2 regions of the Aeromonas salmonicida genome follow, and region 1 is predicted to be linked to the other one. Evidence: predicted binding sites of a transcription regulator. Region 1 holds the regulator's gene; the other holds the start of a gene.
What was found. Region 1 encodes LexA, which represses DNA repair genes until DNA is damaged. Its sites were predicted from a motif close to ANCTGTNTNNNNANACAGNT; they were not measured.

Region 2: a site for LexA is predicted at 2,994-3,013, ahead of recN (DNA repair protein RecN). Genes of this name have one in related genera too.

The regions. Positions count from the first base shown of each region.
Region 1 covers NZ_CP110645.1:113,011-118,869, reverse strand. The annotation lists gene ONZ54_RS00570 (MATE family efflux transporter) at 1-1,072, opposite strand, end outside; gene ONZ54_RS00565 (SCO family protein) at 1,095-1,721, opposite strand; gene ONZ54_RS00560 (hypothetical protein) at 1,931-2,218, opposite strand; gene lexA (transcriptional repressor LexA) at 2,671-3,294, opposite strand; gene plsB (glycerol-3-phosphate 1-O-acyltransferase PlsB) at 3,499-5,859, shown strand, end outside.
Region 2 covers NZ_CP110645.1:3,415,024-3,420,882, forward strand. The annotation lists gene dnaK (molecular chaperone DnaK) at 1-924, opposite strand, end outside; gene grpE (nucleotide exchange factor GrpE) at 1,222-1,797, opposite strand; gene nadK (NAD(+) kinase) at 2,064-2,948, shown strand; gene recN (DNA repair protein RecN) at 3,061-4,725, shown strand; gene ONZ54_RS15935 (DHHA2 domain-containing protein) at 5,215-5,859, shown strand, end outside.

The sequences.
Region 1 (5,859 bases):
CCTCGGCGATCACCGCCGGTATGTCGGTAATATGTGCGATGAGCTGGCTGCCGCCCGCCGCAAACAGCAGGCTGAAACCAATCGCTATGATCAGCGCCCAGCCAAGGTTCAAGACAATGGCTTCGCGCAGCGCCTGCCGATCCCGCCGGCCGATGGCGCGGCCCACCATGGCCTCCACCGCATAGGCAAAGCCATCCATCCCGTAGGAGATGAGCATCAGAAAGTTGAGCAGCACCGCATTGGCGGCCACTGCCACATCCCCCAAACGCGCGCCCTGCAAGGTCATGAAGGCAAAGCAGAGCTGCAGGCAGAGGGAGCGGATGAAGATATCCCGATTCAGGCTGAGCAATCTCAACAGCGCGGGCCACTGACGCCAGCGTTGCCAGGCCCCCTGCCACACCTCGGGCGAGAGGCGGCGCAGATGGCGGCTCACCAGCCAGAGCCCGACCCCCAGGGCGCTGTAATCTGCCAGCAGAGAGGCGGCGGCCACGCCTTTCACCTGCCAGCCCAGCCCCAGTACGAACCAGGTATCCAGCGCCATGTTGATCAGGTTGGTGAAGATCAGCAACAGCATGGGGCTGCGGGCATCCTGCATGCCCAGCAACCAGCCCATGATCACCAGATTGCAGAGCGCCGCAGGCGCACTCCAGATCCGTACCGACACATACTCGCTGGCATAAATCTGCACCTCGGCTGACCCGCCACTGAGTGCAATTAGCCCGGGCAGCAGGGGCAGCAGCAAGAGCAAGAGCAGCACGCCCAGCCCGACGGCGAGACCGAGCGCCCGCGCCAGGGTGTCGAGCTGGCCATCTGGACTACCGGCGCCATGAGCCTGGGCGGTCAGCCCTGTGGTGGACATGCGCAAGAAGCCGAGCAGCCAGAAGATGAGATTGATGAGGGTAGCCCCGACCGAGACGCCTCCCAAAAACCAGGCCTGACCGAGCTGGCCTATCACCCAGGTATCCACCAGCCCCAGCAATGGGGTAGTGATATTGGAGAGCACCATGGGCAATGCCAGGGCAAACACGGCCCCATGGCGCCGCCTGTCTGTCAACCAGGACGGGATCAGCATGAGAGCAGCCACTCATCCGGCATCATTCGCCCTCCAGTCGCACGATTTTGGCGAAATCGGAGACCAGGGTTTCCATGACCACGTGGGGTACTCGCCCCTCGCTCATCTGGGGGCGGAACACGGCTTCCAGCTTGCCTTCCGGATTGATCAGCACTATGGAGGCGGAGTGGTCGATCAGGTAATCCTTCTCTCCCTGTTCGGCAATGGAGTAGATGAGGCCCAGGTTTCGCACAAACGGGAACAACTTCTCGTGGGGGCCGGTTGCCGCCTTGAACTCGGGATGGAAGAAAGCGGTATAGGTCTTGAGGCGAGTGATGTCATCGCGCTGCGGATCCGCCGAAATGAACACCACCTGGCTGTCCGGTGCAATCTTCTTCAGCGCCGGATAGACGGAGCGCAGATCCGCCAGCGTGGTCGGGCAGATATCCGGGCAGAAGGTATAGCCGACAAACAGAAAGGTCCAGTGCCCCACCAGACTGGCTGGAACGAAGGGCTGCCCCTCCTCGTCGGTAAAGGCAAACGGATTGATGTCCCGCCCCGCCGGATAATAGTCGGCCTGCTCGGGCAGGGAGGGCCGGCTCCAGTGGAATGCAGCCATCATGCCCCCGACCAGCAGCAGGAACAGCAAGGGATAACGCGGTTTAACCATAACAACAGACCTTTTCACTGCGACATGCCCGCAGAGTGGGCACGAATGGATGGCCCATTGTAACCCAGCCCATCGCGCTCCGGGTTATCCCTTGCACCGGATGCCGCTTGGGTCAAAAGAGGCTCCCATCACCACTGGTCAGCCGGGCTGGGCCATAAAACAACAGCCCCACCATCAAGGTGGGGCTGTGAGACAAGGGCCAGGAAACATCAGGGTTGTTGTCTGCGGCGCTCATGGGCGCGCTTTGTCAGGGCACGCAGCGGTATGACGGGAGCCGTCCAGGGAAGATCCGTTTGTCCCGTGTCGCTATGACGGTGAAACAGCCGCACCAGGCGGACTATCTTGTCTTTGGGGCAGCCAAGCCAGACAGTCCAGCAGGCCCCCTTGTGATGTACCCAGAGAGCATAGAAACGGGTCATCCGGTTACCCTTGATGAAACGGGTGATGGAAGAAGCGGGCGATGCCAGACCCGGATCCCATGGCGAGCTTGAAGCCATACCTGTCCTCCTTGACCAACAGGTCACGCCGGTCGGCATCGACAGCCCCCTTGGGTGGCCAGATCGATGACTGCCGCGTGTCGACTGCGCAGGTGTGCCTTTATCCTCCAGACGGCAGATGCCGCCGGTGCAATGCTGGCCACCCTCCCTTCTATCCCGCGAACGCCTCCATCAACTGGGCTGGTAGCGCCGTTGCTGTCCGGCGCGCCGCATGAGGCTGTTGTTATGCATCCCTGCTGACCTTGGTTCCTGCCACCTGCCAAGTGGGAGAGGATCGTCTTGTCGAGCATTCGGGGCAGATCAAGCAAGTGACTGCCTTAGCCAAGGATATATCTGAAATGAGGCGGATGCGGACGGGCGCGACAGACAAAAATCACGGGTATCAGGATCTGATTGAAATCATGGGGAAAGGGGTACAGAAGCGAGACGGCCTCCCGAGGGAGGCCGCGCTGTTACATCCAGTCGGCGTTGCGGATTACGCCGACGGCCAGTCCCTCTATGGTGAGTTGCTGGCAGGAGAGATCAACGGCGATGGGTTCAAGCTCTTCATTTTCAGGCAGCAGCCACACCTGGCTGCCCTTGCGCTGGAAGCGCTTGACGGTGACGTCTTCGTCGAGACGTGCTACCACCACCTGGCCGTTGCGCACTTCCTGGGTTTTGTGGACAGCCAGCAGATCGCCATCCAGGATGCCGATGTTCTTCATGCTCATGCCTTGCACCCGCAGCAGGAAATCTGCCCGCGGATGGAACAGGGCAGGATCCACCTGATAGTGGCTCTCGATATGCTCCTGAGCCAGTATGGGTTCACCGGCCGCGACCTTGCCGATCAGAGGCAGGCCGGTCTCTTCCAGCACAGCTTCCTCTTCAATCAGCAGGCGGATGCCACGAGAGGTCCCCGGCATGATCTCGATGACCCCTTTTTTGGCCAGGGCCTTCAGATGTTCTTCGGCCGCATTGGCCGACTTGAAACCAAGCTTCTGGGCAATCTCGGCACGAGTCGGCGGCATGCCGGTCTCGCTCATATTCACCTTGATCAGTTCCAGCACTTCGGCCTGGCGTGGGGTAAGGGGTTTCATAACATTGGCACCTGTTTTTTTATACAGCACACTGGCAGTATATACAGTGCAGTGGCCAAGGCAAGGCGCGGCTGACATTTGTCGCGGCCAACCCCTTATTTGCCATGGTTTTACGGCTGTGCAGCCGACTCATCGTACCTCTCGGCGACAAGCCGCCGGTGATTTGTTATGCTCACGCCGCATTTTTTTGGAGAGCAGACGCACATGTCCCTTGGACAGAAGATTTCCAGAGCCATCTTGCAATGGCCGGTCAGTGGCTTGGTCAATCACAAGAGCCTGCCGGAAAATCCCATCACAGAGCTCAAGCTGGATCCGGCCAGACCCATAGTCTATGCCCTGAAAACCAGCTCGATCACCGATCTGATGACGCTGCAACAGTGCTGCGAGGATCTCGGCCTGCCCGGCCCCTTCACCCCGTTGGAGCTGAACGGCCAGTTGCTGCCGCGCTACGTCTGTCTGGACCGTCCGCCTCCCCTGTTTGGCAAGCGCAGCAAGCCGCTGCCTTTCTTGCAGGAATTCCACCAGCTGCTGGATTTGCACAAGCAGGATCCGGCACTGGATATCCAGGTAGTGCCTGTCACCCTGTTCTGGGGCCGCGCCCCCGGCCGGGAAGGGGAAGAGGCCTCCGGCTGGAACATCATCAGCAGCCTGGCACCGAACCGCCTCAAAAAGGCACTGATCGTGATCCTCAAGGGCCGCGAGAACCTGGTGCGCTTCTCCCCGCCGCTCTCCCTGCGTCAGATGGCCGACAAGCACGGCACCGACGAGGCTATCGCCCACAAACTGGCGCGGGTGGCCCGCACCCACTTCAGCCGCCAGCAGCTGGCGGCCACCGGCCCCAAGCTGCCGAACCGCAACCTGCTGTTCAGGCAGTTGCTGGATTCCAGCGTCATCCAGCAGGCCATAGAAGAGGAGGCCCAGCGCGAGGGCATCAGCCTGGAGAAAGCGCAAAAGCGCGCCCACGGTTACATGGACGAGATCGCTTCCGATTTCTCCTACCGGCTGATCCGCCTCAGTGAAAGCTTCCTCGGCTGGCTGTGGAACAAGCTCTATCGCGGCCTCTCGGTCAACGGCGCCGAGAAGGTACGCCAGCTGGCGCAAGAAGGGCACGAGATCGTCTATATGCCCTGCCATCGCAGCCACATGGACTACCTGCTGCTCTCCTACGTCATCTACCACCAGGGGATGGTGCCGCCCCACATAGCGGCGGGCATCAACCTCAACTTCTGGCCGGCGGGCCCCATCTTCCGTCATGGCGGCGCCTTCTTCATCCGCCGCACCTTCAAGGGCAACCCGCTCTACAGCACTGTATTTCGCGAATACCTCAACCTGCTGTTTGCCAAGGGCTATTCGGTGGAGTTCTTTACCGAGGGTGGGCGCTCCCGCACCGGTCGTCTGCTGCCACCCAAAACCGGCATGCTGGCAATGACACTGCAGGCCATGATGCGCGGGCTGGACAGACCCGTGACCCTGGTGCCCGTCTATCTGGGCTACGAGCACGTGATGGAGGTGAACACCTATCACAACGAGCTCAAGGGCAGCCGCAAGGAGAAAGAGAGCTTCCTGCAGGTGCTCGGCATACTGCGCAAGCTGCGCAACTATGGCCGCGGCTTCGTCAACTTCGGCGAACCCCTGACCCTCAACAGCTACCTCAATGAACATGTGCCCGAGTGGAAGGACCACATAGGTCAGGAGGAGCGCCCCGAGTGGATGGCACCCACAGTCACCCGGCTGGCCGAGCTGCTGATGACCCGCATCAACGCTGCCGCCGCCGTCAACGGCCTGACCCTGAGCGCGCTGGCACTGCTGGCCGCCGAACGCCACGCCCTGACTCGCGATGAACTGCAGGCACAGCTCAACACCTATCTGGACCTGCTCAAGCAGGTGCCCTACAGCCCCCAGAGCACGATTCCGGCTGAGGATGCCAAGACACTGCTGGATCAGGCGATGGAGCTCAACAAGTTCGAGGTGAGCGAGGACAAACTGGGCCAGATCATCAGCCTGGACCGCTATCAGGCGATCCTGCTGACCTACTACCGCAACAACATACTGCACCTGTTTGCATTGCCATCCCTGGTGGCCGCGCTGATCGAACGTTGTGAGGGGATATCCCGCGGCGAGATCGTCGCCCGCTGCATCGACATCTATCCGCTGCTCAAGACGGAGCTGTTCCTCCACTACGAAGAGGATGAGCTGCCGGAGCTGGTCGATGCCCTGCTGGCCGAACTGCAACGCCAGCAACTGGTCGAGGCACGGGATGGCGGCTTCTGGGTCAATCCTGGCAACCAGATGCGCCTGCTGCTGCTGGCCGAGAGCATTCAGGAGACGCTGCAACGCTACGCCATAGTGTTGACCCGGGTGCTGGCCCAGCCCTATGTCGAGGCGGAGCAGCTGGAGGCGGACGGCCTGATGATGGCGGAGCGCCTCGGCACCCTGCACGGCATCAATGCTCCCGAGTTCTTCGACCAGAAGCTGTTCAGCACCCTGATCCACACCCTGCGCAAGGAGGGCTACCTCTCTCCCGAGTGCAAACCGGATCTGGGCCGCTTCCAGGCGCTGGCCGAC
Region 2 (5,859 bases), 1.6 Mb from region 1:
CAGGGATTCCAGCTTGGCGCGGGTCACCTTGATGTTCATGTGCTTGGGACCTGTGGCATCTGCAGTGATGTACGGCAGGTTCACGTCGGTCTGCTGGGCAGAAGAGAGCTCAATTTTGGCTTTCTCGGCGGCATCTTTCAGGCGCTGCAGGGCCAGCTGGTCATTGCGCAGGTCAATGCCCTGCTCACGCTTGAACTCATCTACCAGATAGTTGATGACACGGTTGTCGAAGTCTTCACCACCCAGGTGAGTGTTACCGTTGGTCGCCAGTACTTCGAAGGTGGTTTCCCCTTCGACTTCGTCGATCTCGATGATAGAGATATCGAAAGTACCGCCACCCAGGTCATACACGGCAACCTTGCGCTCACCCTTGACCTTGTTCACGCCGTAGGCAAATGCCGCTGCGGTCGGTTCGTTGATGATGCGTTTTACATCCAGACCGGCGATGCGACCGGCATCCTTGGTAGCCTGACGCTGGGCGTCGTTGAAGTAGGCCGGCACTGTGATAACGGCTTCGGTCACCGGCTCACCCAGATAATCTTCGGCGGTCTTCTTCATCTTCTTCAGCACTTCGGCAGAGATCTGCGGCGGTGCCATTTTCTTGCCCTTCACTTCCACCCAGGCATCACCGTTGTCAGCCTTGGCGATGGCGTACGGCATGATCTTCAGGTCACGCTGCACTTCTTCATCTTCGAAACGGCGACCTATCAGACGCTTGATGGCGAACAGTGTGTTCTTCGGGTTGGTGATGGCCTGACGCTTGGCCGGCTGACCAACCAGGATCTCGCCATCATCGGCATAGGCAATGATGGACGGAGTAGTACGATCGCCTTCTGCGTTCTCGATCACGCGAGCAGTGTCGCCATCCAGAATAGCGACGCAGGAGTTGGTAGTACCCAGGTCAATACCGATGATTTTACCCATTTGACGAATCTCCAAATACTTTGAATAAACTGGCGAGGAACTCGCCTTAATGCGTTAACGGCTAGGTGGGGGCTGCCAGTGTGGCTTTCAAGCTCCCGGCATCAAATTTTTTGTGCCGCCGTGGCCTTGGAACCTATATGGGGTCTCAAGTTGACGCTTCAAGCCCTGCCCTCAAAAAACCGCACATTCTTGCCTTGTTTACGGAAGAATGCTTGCCAAATGACGCCAAAAATAAGCAGTTGGCGCCGCAACCAATAAAAAGCCCGCCGAGCGGCGGGCTCAGCACAGCGATGGCAATCAGGCTGGCGCCTTGGAGACCATCACCATGGCCGGACGGATCACCCGACCGTTGAGCTCGTAGCCCTTCTGCATCACAGCGATGACAGTGTTCGGTGCCAGCTCGCCATTTTCGATCATGCTCATCGCCTGATGGGCATTGGGATCAAACGGCTGATTGAGCGGATCAAGCGGATTCAGACCAAACTTGGCCACGCCGCTTTGCATCGATTTCAGGGTCAGCTCGACCCCTTCGATCATCGGCTTGAGCTCTTCGCTCTCCTTGTCGGCCAGCTCGATGGCGCGCTCCAGGTTGTCCAGTACCGGCAACAGTTCGGCGGCGAATTTCTCCAGCGCAAACTTGTGGGCCTTCTCCACATCCTGGGCGGCTCGGCGACGCAGGTTTTCCATTTCGGCGACGGCACGAATGGCACGCTCACGCTCTTCATTGGACGCCAGCTGGGCGGCTTCCAGTTGGGCCTCCAGCTCGGCAATGCGGGCCTGCTCGGCTGTCACTTCACTGTCTACATCGGTCGGCTCGACTGGCTGGGCTTCCACTTGCTCCATCGTTTCAACCTTTTGTTCTTCGTGGTTCATGACATCTCCAATTTCAGGGTTGCTTATGAGGGTCTGCTGACGTTCGGGTGCGAGACAAGTCGGCAACAGACCCTGTAATGGCGCTATTATGGGGACGCAGCCTCGGCTTTCAAGGGGAAAAAGGCGCTATCGTCGCCAATGAGCCGCACCGACAGGCAAATTGCCACTTTTCCCGGTGCGATGAGCGAGCAGAGCGCTGGCAGCAGACAAATCCCCCACAAAGCGGGGTATACTCCCCCCAATACTCATCCCAAACCCGACAGACTATGGATTCTCCGTTCAAAACCATTGCCCTGATTGGCAAACCCCACCACGAAGGGGCCAACCAGACCCTGACCGGCTTGCATCAGTATCTCACTACCCGTGGTTTCAAGGTGCTGGTCGAAAGCCGGGTCGCCCACACCCTCGGCATCATGGATGAAAACGTGATGGATCTGGTCCAGCTTGGTGAGCAGGCGGACTTGGCCATCGTCGTCGGCGGGGACGGCAACATGCTGGGGGCGGCCCGGGTGCTGTCACGGTTCGATGTGGCGGTGATCGGGGTCAACCGGGGCAATCTCGGCTTTTTGACTGACCTGTCGCCGCAGGATTACCTGCTGCCGCTGGAACAGGTGCTTTCCGGCCACTACAAGAGTGAACACCGCTTCTTGCTGGAAGCTGCCGTCTATCGTCACGGGGAGCGCAAATCGAGCAACCTGGCGGTGAACGAAGCCGTGCTGCACCCGGGCAAGATAGCTCACATGATCGAGTTCGAGGTCTATATCGATGGCAGCTTTATGTATAGCCAGCGCTCGGACGGCATCATAGTCGCCACCCCGACCGGCTCCACCGCCTATTCGCTATCGGCGGGCGGCGCCATCCTCACTCCCAAGCTCAACGCCATCACGCTGGTGCCCATGTTCCCGCACACCCTGAGCAGCCGCCCCATAGTGCTGGATGCGGACAGCGAGGTGCGGCTGCTGGTCTCACCGGACAATCAGGATGACGCCATGCAGGTGAGCTGCGACGGTCAGGTGACACTGGCGGTACACCCGGGGGACGAGATCCTCATCAAAAAGAGCAAGCACAAGCTGCACCTGGTGCATCCGCTCGATTACAGCTACTTCCATGTGCTTCGCAACAAGCTCGGCTGGGGCAGCAAGCTGTTTTAAGGCGCTTTTCAATGCTCTTGTCCATCCTGTTGCGGGCCGACTCTTTACTGTATGTAAAACCAGTATATACTGGATGCATACACAGTAATGTTGGCCCATACAGGATGAGACCATGCTGACCCAGCTGACCGTCAACAACTTCGCCATCGTCAAGTTTCTCGAACTCGATCTGCAACCCGGCATGACCTGCATCACGGGTGAGACGGGTGCCGGTAAATCCATCGCCATAGACGCACTCGGCCTCTGTCTGGGTGAGCGGGCAGAGGCCAGCATGGTGCGCCCCGATAGCGACAAGACAGAGGTCAGCGCCCGTTTCCTGCTGGACGGCAACCCCGCCGCCCGCGCCTGGCTCGCCGCCAACGAGCTGGAAAACGAAGGTGAATGCATAGTGCGGCGGGTGCTCTCTGCCGAAGGACGATCGCGCAGCTACATCAACGGCGTGCCCGTCCCCCTGACCCAGCTTAAAAATCTCGGTCAACTGCTGGTCAACGTCCACGGCCAGCACGCCCACCAGCTCCTGCTCAAACCCGACTACCAGCTCAGCTTGCTGGATGGCTATGCCGGCCATCACCTGCTGCTGGAAGAAGTGCGCCAGCACTATCAGCTCTGGCGTCAGCTGCAAAACGAGCTCAATCGCCTCAAGGCCGAACAGCAACAGCGGGAAGCCCGCCGCCAGCTCATCGAATATCAGGTGCAGGAGCTGGACGAATTTGCCTTGCAACCGGGGGAATTCGAGACCATTGAAGAGGAGCATCAGCGGCTCGCCAACGGCACCGAACTGATGCAGGAGTGCGGCGCCTGTCTCGATCTGCTCTATGACAACGAAGAGACCACCATCGCCGGCCTGTTGCAGGTCGCCGTCGACAAAGCCGAGAGTCTGGTGGGCATGGACAGCCGCCTCAGCCCTGTGCTGGAGATGCTTAACGAGGCGATGATAGGTGTGCAGGAGAGCCACAGCGAGCTGCGCAGCTATCTGGATCGGCTTGAGCTGGACCCGGAGCGCTTCACCGAGCTGGAGGCGCGCCTCTCCAAAGCCATCAATCTGGCCCGCAAACACCATGTCAAACCGGCCGAGCTGGCCTTGCACCATCAGGATCTTACCAGTGATCTCGCCCGCCTCAACTCGGACGAAGAGCGCCTGGAAGGCATGGAAGATGAACTGGCCGAAGCCCGCCTTGCCTTCGTACAGGCCGCAGAGGCACTGAGCCAGAGCCGTCAGCGTTACGCCGAGGAGCTCGGCACCAAGGTGACCGCCAGCATGCACGAGCTGGCAATGCCGGACGGCCGCTTCGCCATCGAGGTGCGACCGGATGCCCAGAGCAGCCTGTCGCCGCTCGGCATTGATCGGGTGGAATTTATGGTCACCACCAACCCGGGGCAACCAATCCAGCCGCTGGGCAAGGTGGCCTCGGGCGGTGAACTGTCGCGGATCAGCCTCGCCATCGTCGTGATCAGTGCCCGCAAGGTTTCGACCCCGACCCTGATTTTCGATGAGGTGGACGTGGGGATCAGCGGCCCCACCGCCGCCGTGGTGGGGCGTTTGCTGCGCCAGCTCGGTGAATCCACTCAGGTCATGGTGGTCACTCACCTGCCCCAGGTAGCAGGCAAGGGCCACCAGCACATGGTGGTGAGCAAGCACACAGACGGCAAGACAACGGAAACCCAGATGCAGGCACTGGATCAGGGCGCTCGCCTCAAGGAGCTGGCTCGTCTGCTGGGCGGTGACCATATCACCGACAATACCCTGGCCAACGCCCGCGAACTGCTTGCCTCCTGAGAAGGGACGCCCAACACGGCCAGTAACAGGGTAGCCTCACACCTGCGAGTGTGAGGCTACCCTTCTTTATATGGCTATCTGACGTTGAGATCGCCCGATCCTCTCTATTTTCTCCCCCACAAACCAGCCGCTTGGTTAGCCGACATCCAGGGGACTCTCTGGCCAGGATCGAGTGTGGGAGCCAGACCAGAGTATGAGAGCTAAACCTGGCTCAACCTCATAGCGCCGCACAGCAACAAGACTCGGCTCCGAGTGCCGGGTCTGGCTCTGTAACAAGGTGCTCGGGCAAGCCGACGCAACCAGCTAGGTGACGGTGTGACCATCAAGGACGGTGCGACTCATCCTGGTTGCCATGGCCAGCACCGACGCATAGAGTGAGACCAGGTCGGGAGCAAAAACCCGTGCGCCTTTACCTGTTTTATCTGCCCCCTTGTCCGGCCAGCGTCCTTGCGCGGTCGACCAGGAGCCTCCAACTTCAGGAATGCCTTCATGCTCCACGTGTTTGGTCACAAGAACCCCGATAGCGACAGCATCTGCACCGCTCTGGTCACCGCCGACTGGCTCAATGGCCAGGGCAGACCGGCCCAGGCCTATGCACTGGGTGATCCCATCGCCGAGACCCGCTTCATTCTGGAAACCGCCGGGGTCGATGCCCCGCCCCTGCTGCAGGGGAGCGTGGCCAACAAATCTGTGTTTCTGGTCGATTTCAGCGAGCTGGAGCAGGGGCCCGAGGGGCTGGCCGAGGCCGACGTGCAGGGGCTGATCGATCACCACAGGATAGGCACACTCATCACCCGAGGCCCGCTCGATGCCTGGATCCGGGCCGTAGGGTGCAGCGCCACCGTGCTGCTGGAGCTGATGGGCTATGACACCCTCTCCCGCACCCAGGCTCGCCTGCTGCTGGGGGCCATCATCAGCGACACCTTCAGCCTCACCTCGCCGACCACCACGGCCCGTGATCGCGCCGCCGTCAATGCACTGCTGCCACTGGCCGAGCTGGCGCTGGAACCCTTCGCCCAGACCCTGCTGGAGCGGCGTACCCAGCTCGGTGACGCCCCTATGACAGAACTGCTCGTCGCCGATGAGAAGGCGTACCAGATCGCCGGTTACAAACTCTATGTCAGCCAGATCTGC